DNA from 4 places in the Nonomuraea sp. NPDC049750 genome. Region 1 is predicted to be linked to each of the others. Evidence: riboswitches for the same ligand, from Rfam matches in the RefSeq annotation. Region 1 holds a riboswitch; each other region holds the start of a gene.
What was found. A riboswitch is a leader RNA that binds a small molecule or an ion and turns the genes downstream of it on or off. The one in region 1 is predicted to bind cyclic di-AMP.

Region 1 (3,542 bases):
TCAGCGCGACGACGATCCCGCCGAGCAGCGCCCCGACCCACGGGATGAAGCCGAGGATGTATCCGCCCCACGTGCCACCGGCCCGCTTGAGCGCCACGTCGTTCGGCAGGCCGCCCGGAGGCAGCATGGTGCCCGTCGGCACGATCTTGATCCCCATGACCATCTTGCCGACCGTCTGGCCGCTCATCTTGGTCATGAAGAACTCGTAGGCGACATACACCGCCGTCATCACGATGGCCACCACGATGCCGTAGGCGGTCGGCCCCAGCAGACCGGTCGTCGTGCCGGTCGCGGAGTTGTAGCCGGCGAGCAGGATGGCCCCGAAAACGAGACCGATCACCCAGTTCGCGATGCCGAAGATGACACCGTCGATGATCCTCGCCACGAGCCGCTGCCACCACTCGGCGAGCGGGGCCGGGGCGCCGGGCGGTTGCACCCCATGTGGCTGCGGCTGCCCGTAGCCGGGCTGTTGGCCGTACTGGGGCTGCTGACCGTAGCCAGGCTGACCGTACTGCTGCTGCTGACCGTAGTCCGGCTGGCCGTACTGCTGCTGGCCGTAGCCGGGTTGCGACGGCTGCTGCTGGCCATAGCCCGGCTGGGACGGCTGCTGCTGCCCGTAACCGGGTTGCTGCCCATAGCCGGGCTGCTGGCCCGACGGGGGCTGCTGGCCGTACTGCTGCTGGCCGTAGCCGGGTTGCGACGGCTGCTGCTGACCGTAGCCCGGCTGGGACGGCTGCTGCCCGTAACCGGGCTGCTGGCCGTAACCAGGCTGGGATTGCGGTTGCTGACCGTAACCGGGTTGCGATTGCGGCTGCTGACCGTAGTTGGGCTGGCCGTACTCGGGTTGCTGACCCGAAGCCTGCTGCTGACCGTATCCGGGTTGCTGACCGTATCCGGGCTGCTGCTGGCCGTATTCCGGTTGCTGGCCGTAGCCGGGCTGCTGCCCGTACTGCGGCTGCTGTCCGTACTGCGGTTGCTGCGGCTGCTGGCCGTAGCCCGGCTGCTGCTGCTGACCGTACTGCGGCTGTTGGCCGTAGCCCGGCTGCTGTTGCCCGTAGTTGGGTTGCTGACCGTAGGCGTCGTCCGCCCGGTAGCCAACGACCGTCGCATCCGGGTCGGGCTCGCCATAGGGACGGCCCGCGTTGTGATGTCCGTATTCAGATCCGCCAGGCGCAGAGTTCTCGCCGGATTCGTCCTGTGGATACGGCGGCTGTCCGGTGCTCACCGTGTCACCTCGCTTCGAGTGCGCATGTGGCACGTGTCAGGACACATGCCTGTGCTGCCCAACGTATCGACATAGGTATCAACAATCACCTTTCCCATTAGTCAAGGTCCGCGTCACCCGATGTCAGGTGGAGAAGCATGCGGGTGTTCCCCAGGGTGTTGGGCTTGACGTGTTCGAGGTCGAGGAACTCGGCGACACCCTCGTCGTACGAGGCCAGCAGCTCCGCATAGACCTCGGGTGAGACCGGGGTGCCCTGTACGGGGCGGAATCCATGCCTCGCGAAAAAATCCACCTCAAAAGTCAGACAGAAAACCCGGCGCAGGCCGAGTTCCCGGGCCGTTTTGATCAAGGAAGAGACGATCCGGTGCCCGATTCCGAAGCCTCGGAACTCCGGATCAACGGCCACCGTGCGAATCTCCGCGAGATCCTCCCAAAGCACGTGCAGCGCGCCGCAGCCGACCACTTGGCCGCCGCGCTCGGCGATCCAGAACTCCTGCACGTCCTCGTACAGAGTGACGGTGGCCTTCTCCAGAAGCCGGGGCCCGGCGCCCGCGTAGGTGTCGACCAGGAGACGGATCGTCCTGACATCCGGCGTGCGGGCACGCCGGACGACGACTTCCGTGTCCGGGACTGTCACTTCGGCGACCTGCTCCATGGGTCTCCAGCGTACAGATCCGATTACGGCCTCCCCCTAACTCTGACGTCTCTCCCATCTCATGACATCTCGTGGTTGATCGAGCACGATGCGGGATGCCCTTGGCCGATAGGCTTCCATGCCTTGACGAACTTGGTGCAAAAAGGACATAAAGTTTGTTCAGCACCGACAGGCACGAGACCACCTCGTGACCCTTCGGTTGCGAAACCTCTACAGACTTGGCAGTTCTGGTTGAGCACGAACCCGGAGTGCACTAGTGTCCAGCGACGATGTCACCCACGCGAGCCAGCGTGGAGACGCGCCCAATCCCCGTAAGGGGAGCCGGGGACCCGCCGGTGGCGACCTCATCCCGACGCCACCACCCATGGGGTGAATCCGAGCGAGTCGTTCGGTAGGGCTGCTCCGGCCCGAACCCGTCAGCTAACCCGGTAGGCGCCGATGAGAGGAGCTGGTTGGTGAAGCAGACCCGCGATCGCGAGGGGACGCCGGTGGGCGCTCACGCCCGCGCTCCGGAGCTCCGGAAGGTCCCCACCCGGTTGGGTGTCATCGCGGCGACCATCGCCACCCTCCTCTTCGCCGTACCCGTCGGCTCCGCCGTCGCCGATCCCAAGCCCTCGCTGAAGGACCTGTCCGAGCAGGCCGAGGAGCTCCACACCCAGATCGAGACGCTGAGCGAGGAGTTCAACGGCCAGCGGGAGAAGCTCAAGAAAGCCAGGAAGTCGGCTGAGGCGGCCCAGAAGACGCTGTCCACCAGTGAGGCCGATCTGGCCGCCAAACACGCCAAGGCCGCGCTGCTGGCCCAGAACGCCTACATCAGCGGCGGCTTCGGTCAGGCGCTGGCATTCGGCACCTCCGACGACCCTGAGAGCTTCCTCGACCGGGCGGCCACCACCTACGCGCTGGAGCAGCAGCAGGGCTTCGAGGTCAACCAGGTGACCACGGCCAGGCAGGCCGCCGAGCAGGCCAGGGCCAGCGCCAAGACGCGCATCGACGAGGTCGAGAAGATCGTCGAGGGCCTCGGCACCAAGCGCGACAAGATCACCAAGCTCGTCGCCAAAGTCGAGAGCAGCCTCTTCAAGCGGGCGATCGGCGAGGCGGGCCGTCCCGGCACCCGGGCCACGCGGGTCGACCTGCCGGTCATCGGCGCCGGCAAGGCGGCCACGGCTGCCAGGTGGGCGCTCACGCAGCAGCTCAAGCCGTACGTCTGGGGCGCCGAGGGGCCGACCTCGTACGACTGCTCCGGCCTCGTGATGGCGGCCTACCAGCGGGTGGGCATCTCACTGCCGCACTACACCGGCGACCAGTGGACGGCCGGACGGCACATCTCCAAGGAGGAGCTGCGCGCCGGCGACCTGGTCTTCTTCTATGGCGACCTGCACCACGTCGGCATCTACATCGGCGGCGGCATGATGGTCCACGCGCCGCAGACCGGCGACGTCGTACGTATCGCGTCCATCGCCCGCCGTCCGTTCGCGGGCGCCGTACGCATCGCCGACTGACCTCCGGACACCACGACAAGCACTCTGACAGCTGGGGCCCGGGCGGCTGGGCCGGTCGAGCGGTCAGATGAGCTGGCGACGGGCGGCCCAGGCCACGGCCTCGATCGCGGTGGCGACGCCGATGCGGTCGCAGATACCCCGAAGTCTCCGGCGTACCGTGCGC
Region 2 (3,542 bases), on a different contig from region 1:
TTCACCACGCCCAACCTGCTGGAGTCGGAGACCGACAGGGAGCTGGTGCACGCGGCGCACCGGCTGGTCATCCCGGCCGACCACACCAAGTGGAACACGGTCGGCATCAGCACGATCGCCGATCTGACCGAGGCCGACGCGGTCATCAGCGACTCGGGACTGCCCGAGGAAGCACGCATGGAGCTGGGCGAACGCGCCGGCGAACTGATCATCGCGGAGGACTCGCAGTGAAACGCACCATCACCCACCTGGCCGACGGCCGAGAGCTGATCTACTTCGACCGGCGCGACGACGCCGACCGGAGCGCGATCGACCGGCGGGCGCTCGACCCCAGGCCGATGGCGTCGGAGCTGCGCTACGACCCGCTCACCGAGGAGTGGATCGCGATGGCGGGGCACCGCCAGACGCGTACGTTCCTGCCTCCGGCCAACGAGTGCCCGCTGTGCCCGTCGTCCGAGACGAGGGCTTCGGAGATCCCGGCGTACGACTATGACGTGGTGGTGTTCGAGAACCGCTTCCCCTCGTTTTCCGGAAATTTCGGGACTTATGGTGATGTCGGGGGGCTGAGTGAGGTCCGGCCGGGCGTGGGGCGGTGTGAGGTGGTGTGCTTCACCTCTGAGCATTCGTCGTCGTTCTCGCGGCTCTCCGACGAGCAGGTGGGCCTGGTCATGGAGGCGTGGGCCGACCGTACGGCCGAGCTGTCCGCGATCGAGGGTGTCGAGCAGGTGTTCTGCTTCGAGAACCGGGGCGAGGAGATCGGCATCACGCTGCCGCACCCGCACGGGCAGATCTACGCCTACCCGTACGTGACCCCGCGGACCAAACTCCAGCTCGGCGCGGCCGCCCGGCACCAGGGCGGCAACCTCTTCGCCGACGTGCTGGCGGCCGAGCGGGCCGCCGGGGTGCGCGTGGTGGCGGCCAACGAGCTGTGGACGGCGTTCGTGCCCGCCGCCGCCCGCTGGCCGTTCGAGGTGCACGTGTATCCGCACCGGCAGGTGCCGGACCTGGCCGCGCTGTCGGAGGAGGAACGCGCCGCCTTCGCCCCGCTCTACACCTCCGTACTGCGGGCGCTCGACGGGCTGTTCGGCGTCGCCATGCCGTACATCTCAGCCTGGCACCAGGCGCCGGTGCGGCAGGATCGTGACCTGGCCTATCTGCACCTGGAGCTGTTCAGCATCAGACGGGCGCCCGGGAAACTCAAGTATCTGGCGGGCTCGGAGTCGGCCATGGGCGCGTTCGTCAACGATGTCCTGCCGGAGGAAGCCGCACGCATGCTTAAATCACAGGTAGATCTCTAATTGGTTGCCGCTTGGAGTCGCATGACCTTGGTTTTACCACTAATATCCCTTTTCAGCGCCGACCTAAACGGTCGGTGCTGGCCTAATCCTGGGTGCGTGGCCCGGGAGCCGGGGACCCATCGCGTCTTGGGGTGAATCCACTCAGGTGGTAAGGCGGCATCTCCCTGCCCGAACCCGTCAGCTAACCCGGCCGGCATAGGGAGAGGAAACCCTTCGTGGCGGCTGCGTCCCCCTCGAGTCTTGCCATCGCTCTCATCACCACCGCTTCCATGGCCTTCGGCGCCTTCACGGCCACGCCCGCCGCTGCCGCCCCCAAGCCCAGCGAGGCCCAGCTCCGCGCGGAGCTGAAGCAGCTGGACAAGAAGGTCGACAAGCTCATCGAGACCTACAATCTCAAGCGCGTCGAACTCGCCAAGGCCAAACAGGACTCGGAAACGACCAAGAACCGGCTGGCCACAGCGGAGGCCCAGCTCATCACCGCTCAGAAACGCGTCACCGAGCTCGCGCGCCTGCAGTACCAGAACGGCACCGGCGCGCTGCCGAACCTCACCCTGCCGACCGATGCCTCCAGCGCGGCGTTGCTGGACCACCTCGCGGCCGAGCAACAGGCGGTCGTGCAGGGCGTGGCCACCGCCCGGGACGAGAAGAAGGCGGCCGCGGACCAGGCGACCGCCCTCGAGGCGAAGATCCGCGAGGACGCGGCCAACGTGGCCAAGCAGCGCGACGACGCGCAGGACGTCATCAAGGACATCCAGAAGAAGCTGAAGGGCCTCATCCCGTTCGGCCCCGGCCGCCGCTCGGACGGCAGCTGGGCGCCCGAACTGCCCTCAGGCACCGACAACATCACCGCCCGGATGCGGGTGATCCGCGGGCTGATCCAGAAGGACTTCGCGCTGCCGTACGAGGTGGGCTGCTTCCGCGCGGACGGCGGCGGCGGCGAGCACCCGCTGGGGCGCGCGTGCGACTTCATGATGAGCACCGGTGGCAGCATGCCCAGCTCCGCCAACCAGGCACTCGGCGACCGCGTGGCGGCCTGGGCGCTGGAGAACAAGGACAAGCTCGGGGTCAAGTACGTGATCTGGAAGCAGCGCATCAACCAGGGCTCGGGGTGGAGCTCGATGTCCGACCGCGGCAGCATCACCCAGAACCACTTCGACCACGTGCACATCTCGATGTTCTAGAAATGGGACGAATCGCATCTAATGAGCTATTCGCTCACTTGAAGATGGCGTTTGAGCTGGTCATCGACCCGCGAGGGTGATGTTCGCCCACGCCGCCCTGTGTGTCAGCGTATGGCTGTTCACCTCCTCTTTTCCGAGTTCGCCGGACGTCGAGTACCGGAGGGGCGGCTCCGGCGCGAAGATCCACCGCTGGCCCCTCGACGCGTCCACCGCCCTGCTCAAGACGGGCTCCGACGGTTTGGCTCACCCCCGAGGGGTGGACCAGCCCGGTGTGGGCACTCCAGGGCGGCGTGTTCACCGGCGGCAACGACATCGTCGTCGGGTTGTGTCCCGACGGCGCGCCTCCCGTCAGCTACATGCTGAGCGGCACGGCAAACATCTACGGCGACTACCGCAAGTCCTGCCTGCACCGCGTCACGGTCTCCGCCGACCGCGCCACGCTCGACGTCCACTACCTGACGACCGCACCCGGCAACGCGCAGAATGTCGCGTACTGGCCCGCGAGCGGAGAGCCGTGGCTGGTCAACGAGTTCCGCGGGGACTATGACGGCGTGTACGGGAGCGACCGCCTGGTGCCGGCGTTGAGCTGCCCGGATCTCACGTGCTAAGAGCCGTGCCCGCCAGCCGGAACGGGAGCCGGTCGCGGCGCGGCCGTCGCCCTTGCCCTGACGTGGATGCCGCCGACCCTGGCCAGCATCGTCGACACATTGAGCAGGATGATCGCCGCCTTCAGCGCGTTCGCTCCCACGTCGTGCGCCGCCATCCAGCGGCCCAGTTCTGGACCGAACACGTGCATCGCGCCGTACGAGAAGGCGACCTTCGTCAGGGTGATGGCGACCCAGGCGGTCACGTAAGCAAGCCCGGCCCTGGAGTACACGGCCTGCTTGTCCGGCACGTACTCGAACCGCATGAACGAGATCGCGGCCAATCCCATCGCCAGGCCGAGCACGGTGGCCGCGGCTTCGAGCAGCAGCCCGGTGCCCGACAGCTCGAAGCCGTCGAAGAAGATCGGAACCAGCGCCGCCGCCCCTGCCACAGGGCGCAGGAGCCGGAACAGCCCCAC
Region 3 (3,542 bases), on a different contig from region 1:
TGGCGGACTCGCTTGATGCGTCGTCGTCAGGCGGCATGTCGTCGGTGCCCTGCAGATCGTCCATCCGCGTTCCCCTTACGCAAGCTGGTCCCGCACGTAGTCGCGCCACCGTGCCGTCAGCGTCCCTGCCGAGAGCCCGAGCCTGGTGAGCCCCCGGTCGATGCCACCCGTCTGGGCATCACGGTAGAGCCTCACCAGAGTTCCCTCACCGAACCGCGCGGCGATGAAGCGACACGCCAGCCACGCCTCCTGGTAGGCCCGTGCCAGGCGTGCGGGCTCCCGGCTGGATGGTGCGAATGCCGCAGGCCCTGGCAATTCGCCCGGCAAGTGCCCGGCCCGCACCTCGGCGGCCAACTCGGCGGCGGCCACCCGGACCGGCAACCCCGCGTCCCGGTAGCCCACGTAGTCGGCGAACCCCTCATAGAGCCACACCGGCAACCGCTTCGTCCCGGCCGCGACGTGGGTGAGCTCGTGAGTGAGCACGACGTCCCGCCCGGTGGGGGTCAGCCGGGCGAAGTTCTCGGGCACCACGACCACTCTCCCGCCATCGGCCACCGCCGCCAGCCCGTCGACACTCCCCACCCCGGCCACCCGAGCAGCCTCGGCCGCCGAACCGGGCACGAGCACCACGGCTTGAACGGGGCGTCCGAGCACGGCGGAGACCCGCGACCCGGCGGCATCGGCCCGGCGCGCCAGATCACGAAGCGACTCGGGTGCCGCGCGCTGACCGACGACGACCGAACGCACACCTCGTACGACCTCGGAGCCGTCCTCCCAGAGCCTCCGCGCCTCCGCCGGAAGCTCGCGATCACCGGCCGCCGGGTTGTGGCCGGTCGCGGACTGATCGGGGCTGCCGAAGGGAAGATCGCGATCCGTCGCGGGCCGATCGGGCCCACCGGACGGCCGGCCGCGATCCGTCGCAGACTGATCGGGCCCACCGGTCGACAGGTCGCGAACCGCTGCCGAGGGGCCGTCCGTCCCCGGAGACCGGTGCGGGGCGGCGCTGGCCGAGGCGAGGGCCAGGAGCAGCACCCCCACCCCCAAGACTCGGCGGCTCACCTGCACGGACACGTTCCCCGATCGTAGTCGCCCCGCGCTGCGGACCGGCCGTCGCGCAGAGACCCGGGACGTCGTCGTCGAGAGACCCCGCTCCTCGTCGCGGAGAGACCCGGCTCCTCGTCGCGGAAAGCGCCGGCCCGTCGTCGCGGAAAGGCCCGGAACGCGCGAAGGTCCCGTCCCAGCTGGGACGGGACCTTCGTGACGGTCTTGCAGGCCAGATCAGGCCGGACTTACAGGCCGGGACGCACCGCGCCCACGAACGACGCCTTGCGCCATTTGTTGAGCTTCTCGACGCGCACCGTCGAACCCGTCCTCGGCGAATGGACCATCTTGCCGTTGCCGACATACATGCCCACATGGCCGAGCCCATAGAAGAACATCAGGTCACCTGGCTTCAGATTCTTCCAGGAGACCTTCTTCTTGATGCGGGCGAACTGGCTGTTCGTCACGCGCGGGATCTTGACGCCGGCCTTCTTCCAGGCGTACTGGACGAGACCGGAGCAGTCGAAGGAACCAGGTCCTGTGGCCCCGTAACTGTACGGGTCACCGATCTGGTCCTTGGCCACGGCGACGGCCGTACGGGCCTTCACCTTTTGCCGAGCGACCGCTGTCTGTTGCGCGACCTTCTTCACGGACCTGACGGCTTTCGCCGCTGTATTGGTCCCGGAAACTTCGGCCGCATCTCGCGTTGTCGCCGCCTGCGCTGTCGGGGCAGGGAGGACCAAACCTCCGGCCGTCACGGTCATCGTGAGCGCTGCGCCACTCAGGGCAATGCGGGACAGACGGGGGTTACTGGGGGAGGTAGACAGGATTTCTCCTTGGAGCTTCCACGAACGCCTACCGGGTTAGCTGACGGATTCGGGCCTGGAAGTCGCCCTACGGCGCAATACGCGCCGATTCACCCCTGATCCCTGGGGCGGGATCGCTGGGTCCCCGGCTCCGTGCCTCCTGGCTGCACGGACTCGGCAGGCCACCGCCACGTAATGACAATGTGGAAAGGCGGTGACCTAACGGATTTCTTATCTGTCCACATCGGGGACCCGATGGAGAGTCGCGACGCCATGGCTTGTTCGCCGCGACGCCAGAAGCTACGCCCTTGAGTAACGAGCTGGCAAAGCCGTCATGGGGTTGTCAGGATCACTCAGAGGTGTCAGTAAAGTCCCCAACCGCAGCTGGAGCGCCGGGTTATGTTATTCAAATGTGACCCTTCTCACACTTGACGACACAGTGATCTGTCAGGTCCCATTTGTCACTCTTGTCACACTGGTCCCGCCGACAACGCGCAAGGCAGTGAATGGTGCCGGCCAATGCGCGGAAGTGGGCAACGCGAGGATCGCCGACGGGCCGAGACCAATGATCGTCCTCACCCGCCGAAGGCGTTCGAGCAGCGTTCAGCCGACCCGGCGCCAGCGGCATCGGCCTGCGCGCCGAGGTCGGGTGACCAGCAAATCGGGGCCAGTTGAACGGCCGGTCGGGTTCCGCTGAACAAGCGACCGGAGCCCGCTGAACAGCCGGTCGAAGCCCGCTGGCCACCGGGCCGAGTTCGTTGACCACCAAGCCGGGGAGCCCCGCGTGGACCGCCAAGCGTCCATCGGCGGACCATCCGGTCCATGGCCACCTGAAGCCACGGACCGGGTCAAGAGGACGCACGTCACGGCGCCCAGCGCGCCCCACCGGAGGAGCGTGTCCCTGGACAGAGCCCAGCCACGGACGGCGCATGGGGCTCACCGTGCTTGCCGTACAGAAAATCAGCGCTTTCCCCCCAGAACAACCTACGGGCGGATAGCTCCGACCAGGGTGCCGCCGTAGGAGGAGAGGGTGACCACCTTGACCACGTCGCCGGTTTGGGGGGCGTGCACGATCTGCCCGTTGCCCGCATAAATGCTGACGTGCCCAAGACCCGAGCTGAAGATCAGGTCGCCCGGCTGCAGGTCCTTCAGATCCACCTTGCGGGCCGACCCCCAGGCCCACTGCTGCCACGTGGTCCGGGGCAGAGACACGCCCCCAGCGCGCCACGACGCCTGCGTGAGGCCCGAGCAGTCCCAGCCGCGCGGTCCCGTGCCGCCGAACACGTACGGCTTGCCCACCTGCGCGTAGGCGAACCTGAGCACCGCGGCCGCGTTGCCGGAGGCCGAGCCGGTGTACTTGATGCCGGTGCTGTTGGGGTCACCGGTCTTGTAGGCGCCGAGCTTGTCCAGCAGCTTCTTCTGCTTCGCGATCAGCTTGCGGACCTCCGAGCGCTCATTCTCGACCCCGTCGCGCTCCTTGTCGGCCGCCCGCAGGGCCGCCTCGGCCTTGTCGCGTTCGTCCTTGAGCCCGCGGTTCTCGCGATCGAAGGCCGCCAGCCGCGCCACCTTCTCCTCCGAGAGCTGCCCCGCGAGCGCCATGCTGCCCAGCAGGCCCGTGGGATCCGGCTGGCCGATCATCGTGGGCCAGGAGGTGGAGTCGGGGCCGCGCGTGTAGGTGTCGACGGCCATGTCGAT
Region 4 (3,542 bases), on a different contig from region 1:
TGTCGGACCAGCACGGCAGGAAGCCGCTGCTGTTGATCGGCATGTCCGTGTTCCTCCTGGGCTCGGCGTTGTGCGGGGTGGCGCAGGACATGACGCAGCTCATCCTGTTCCGCGCGTTGCAGGGCTTGGGCGCGGGCGCGCTGCTGCCGTTGTCGATCGCCCTGGTGCTCGAACTGTTCCCGCCGGAGAAGGGCGGGGCGCGGGTGCAGGGCGCGATGGGCGGGGTGATGGCGCTCAGCTACCTCGCCGGGCCGTTCCTGGGCGGGCTCTTCACCGACCACGCGAGCTGGCGCTGGGCCTTTTATGTGAACGTGCCGATCGGCCTGGCGCTGATCGCGATCATCGTGCTGCGTCTGCCGCGACTGCCGGGGCACGGCGGCGGGCGGCCCGACTACCTGGGCATCGGGGTCTTCACGGTGGCCATCAGCGCGCTGCTCATCGGCCTGACCGAGAAGGGACTCGACGGCCACACGTGGACCAGCGTGCCGGTGATCGGGCCGATCGTGCTGGCTCTGGTGTCGCTCGTGGTGTTCGTGGTGGTGGAGTTGCGGGCCGAGGCGCCCATCGTGCCCATGCACCTGTTCCGGAACCGTACGTACACGCTGGTCAACGTGACCTCCTTCTTCACCGCCTTCTGCATGTTCGCCGGTGTGGTGTTCCTGCCGCGCTACTTCCAGGAGGCGCTCGGCGCCAGCGCCACCGAGTCGGGGCTGCGGATCTACCCGCTGACCCTGGCCATGGTGGTGGGCAGCATGGTCGTGGGCGCGCTGATCAGCCGGACGCGCGTCTACAAGCCGTGGCTGGTGGCGGCGCCGTTCCTGCTGGTCGTGGGCACGCTGCTGTGCGCCGGTCTGACGCTGGACACGCCGCCCTGGGTGCTCGTCGGGTGGATGGCGCTGATCGGTCTCGGCATGGGCCCGATGCTCTCCGGCCTGACCGTGGCCGTGTCGGACTCGGTGCCGCCCCAGTACATGGGTACGGCCTCGGCCAACCTGACGTTCTTCCGCCAGATCGGCGGCTCGGTCGCCCTGGCGCTGGCCGGCACCGCCTACACCTCCGTCATCGCCACCGAGACGCCGCTGCACGGGCTGGCCGCCGCGCACGCCTCGGCAGCGGCCCTGGTCATCCCCTCGCTGGGGGTCGCGGGCGCCCTCGTGGCGCTGGTCGCCCTGATCGCCATGCCCGGTACGCGTATCGACCGGGAAACCCCCCAGCCCAAGGTCGAGGCCAGTTTCGCGTCCTGAGCGCCGTCATGCGAAGCTGTCCTTGTCCCCAACACCAGGAGGTCCTCATGGCGGAAACACCGGAGCCGGAAGTCGACGAAACTCCCGAGGACGAGATGAAGCGCAAGTTCCGCGAGGCGCTGGAGCGCAAGCGTAACCAGCATGCCGACTCGAGCGCGGGTGGCAGGGGCAACGACCCTTCCAAGATTCACGGCGCTCACGGGCCCGCCGCCAGCAAGCGTTCTTTCAGGCGGAAGAGCGGCGGTTGACCTGAGCTTTTCTGGGGGTACGGCATGCCGTACCCCCTTTTTTCTTGACCCTCTAGGTAGATCTTCGCCCGTTTCATGGGCTTATGTTTGCCTTTGTCCGGTTCGGTACCTATAGTTCATGGAGTTACCAGCCGGTGACTTTGGGGCTTCAACAGGGGAGTACCAACCGGCAGGCGCCGAATCCCGCTCGCGGGAACCGGGGAACCAATGTTCCTTAGGGGTGAATCCGACCGCGGTCGGTAGGGCATCTCCACGTCCGAACCCGTCAGCTAACCCGGTAGGCGAGATGGAGAGGACACCTACCGCATGCGTAACCCCCGCGTCGTGCCGCCAGCCCGCGTGTTGTCGTCCGCTGACTGACCGGCACCTTCCCCCCGCTCTTCCACGCTCCGCGTAGCGCCCGTTTGGCGTTTTGCCCGGCTACGCCCACCTTTCGCGAGCGCAATCCCCTTGTTCCCGTATAAAGGACTTTGCTACTTCATGTCTGTTCGATCTGCCATGCTCACCGCCGCCGTCGTCGGTGCGATCTCCATCGGCGCAGGCACCGCCGCACACGCCGACACCGGCAGCGACAAGAAGGTCCTGCTCAAGGGCAAGACCACCGCGTCCTACTTCTGGGACGACTCCTCCGGCCGCGCCGGGGACACCGGGCTGCCGGCCAGTGGCAAGCCCATGCAGAAGGGGCTCGCCGCCAGCCCGAGCTGGCCGCTCATGACCGAGGGCTACGTCGTCTACAAGGGCAAGAAGATGCCCTTCTTCGTCGGCGACCGCGGCCCGGGCGTGCCGTCCTCCAGCGGCGTCATGCTCGACCTCGACGCCAAGACTTTCGCCGCCCTGACCGGTGGCAGCTTCAACTCCAGCACGCTGGGCGTGGACGGCAACGGTGGCGCGGGCCACATCAAGATCGACTACGTCATCACCAAGTGGGGCAGTGGCCCGGGCAAGAAGAACTACCCGCAGCCCTTCTCCACCGGTGCGTACGCCGTAGTGGACCACAACCCCGCCAAGCCCCCGAAGATCGTGGCCGAGGGCGACAAGCCCGCCGCGGTCAAGCCCGCTCCGGCCAAGGCCGTGCCGGTGGCTGCCAAGAAGGCTGGCAAGGCCGAGGACAAGGCTGAGAACAAGGTTGTCGAGTCGAACGCCATCGGTGGCGCCGCCGCGGCGGTCGCGCTGGCGATGTTCGGCGGCTCGACGGTCGGCCGCGAGCGGATCCGCAAGCTCGTCCGGCGCTGACGGCCGTTAGGTCCGAAGACGGTCTTGCTGACGGTCGTCAGGTCCGGAGCCGACGGCCTTGATGGTCGTCGATTTCGGAGCTGACGGTCTTTGCGTCGCGGGAAACAGAATGTCATTCTGACCTCGTGACCACGCTTGCAGCCGCGAACGGCATCGAGATCGCGTACGAGTCCTTCGGCTCGCCCGGCGGACGTCCCCTGCTCCTCATCATGGGGCTCGGCGCCCAGCTCATCCACTGGGACGACGAGCTCTGCGAGCTCCTGGCGGAGCAGGGCCATCACGTCGTCAGATTCGACAACCGTGACTCCGGACTCTCCACGCACCTGCACGACGAGGGCGTTCCCACACTGGGGACGTCCTCTTCGTATCTGCTGGATGACATGGCCGACGACGCGGCCGGGCTGATGGACGTCCTCGGCTGGCCCGCCGCCCACGTCGTGGGCGCCTCGATGGGCGGGATGATCGCCCAGACGCTCGCCATCCGGCACCCCGAACGGGTGCTGACCCTTACCTCGATCATGTCGACTCCCGGTCCGGACGTGGCCCCGCCCACGCCGGAGGCCAGCGCGGTGCTGCTCGCCGCGCCCCCGACCGATCGGGACGCCGTGCTCGCCCAGTCCCTGAGGACCTGGGCGGTGATCGGCTCGCCAGGCTTCGACATGGACCGGGAACGCATCCTCCGGCTGTCCGGCCAGGCGTACGACCGGTGCTTCGACCCGCCGGGCACGACCCGGCAGCTGGCCGCGATCATGGCCTCCGGTGACCGCACGGAGCGGCTCGGCACGCTGGGGATCCCCGCCCTGGTCATCCATGGCGA

Region 2: linked by a shared signal. The riboswitch ahead of AB0J16_RS56025 (hypothetical protein) and the one ahead of AB0J16_RS02000 (C40 family peptidase) in region 1 are both predicted to bind cyclic di-AMP.
Region 3: linked by a shared signal. The riboswitch ahead of AB0J16_RS14380 (C40 family peptidase) and the one ahead of AB0J16_RS02000 (C40 family peptidase) in region 1 are both predicted to bind cyclic di-AMP.
Region 4: linked by a shared signal. The riboswitch ahead of AB0J16_RS17660 (hypothetical protein) and the one ahead of AB0J16_RS02000 (C40 family peptidase) in region 1 are both predicted to bind cyclic di-AMP.

Annotation. Positions count from the first base shown of each region.
Region 1 covers NZ_JBFANB010000001.1:419,746-423,287, forward strand. Annotated here, with positions in the region: gene AB0J16_RS01985 (RDD family protein) at 1-436, opposite strand, end outside; gene AB0J16_RS01990 (hypothetical protein) at 440-1,300, shown strand; gene AB0J16_RS01995 (amino-acid N-acetyltransferase) at 1,323-1,880, opposite strand; cyclic di-AMP (ydaO/yuaA leader) riboswitch at 2,170-2,330, shown strand; gene AB0J16_RS02000 (C40 family peptidase) at 2,336-3,379, shown strand; gene AB0J16_RS02005 (LuxR C-terminal-related transcriptional regulator) at 3,443-3,542, opposite strand, start outside.
Region 2 covers NZ_JBFANB010000049.1:33,005-36,546, reverse strand. Annotated here, with positions in the region: gene AB0J16_RS56035 (DeoR/GlpR family DNA-binding transcription regulator) at 1-231, shown strand, start outside; gene galT (galactose-1-phosphate uridylyltransferase) at 228-1,298, shown strand; cyclic di-AMP (ydaO/yuaA leader) riboswitch at 1,368-1,508, shown strand; gene AB0J16_RS56025 (hypothetical protein) at 1,514-2,479, shown strand; gene AB0J16_RS56020 (hypothetical protein) at 2,749-3,087, shown strand; gene AB0J16_RS56015 (hypothetical protein) at 3,084-3,542, opposite strand, start outside.
Region 3 covers NZ_JBFANB010000004.1:546,206-549,747, forward strand. Annotated here, with positions in the region: gene AB0J16_RS14370 (M48 family metallopeptidase) at 1-64, opposite strand, end outside; gene AB0J16_RS14375 (hypothetical protein) at 76-1,071, opposite strand; gene AB0J16_RS14380 (C40 family peptidase) at 1,290-1,805, opposite strand; cyclic di-AMP (ydaO/yuaA leader) riboswitch at 1,879-2,037, opposite strand; gene AB0J16_RS14385 (NlpC/P60 family protein) at 2,832-3,542, opposite strand, start outside.
Region 4 covers NZ_JBFANB010000005.1:560,447-563,988, forward strand. Annotated here, with positions in the region: gene AB0J16_RS17650 (MDR family MFS transporter) at 1-1,244, shown strand, start outside; gene AB0J16_RS17655 (DUF5302 domain-containing protein) at 1,292-1,492, shown strand; cyclic di-AMP (ydaO/yuaA leader) riboswitch at 1,657-1,791, shown strand; gene AB0J16_RS17660 (hypothetical protein) at 1,973-2,725, shown strand; gene AB0J16_RS17665 (alpha/beta hydrolase) at 2,851-3,542, shown strand, end outside.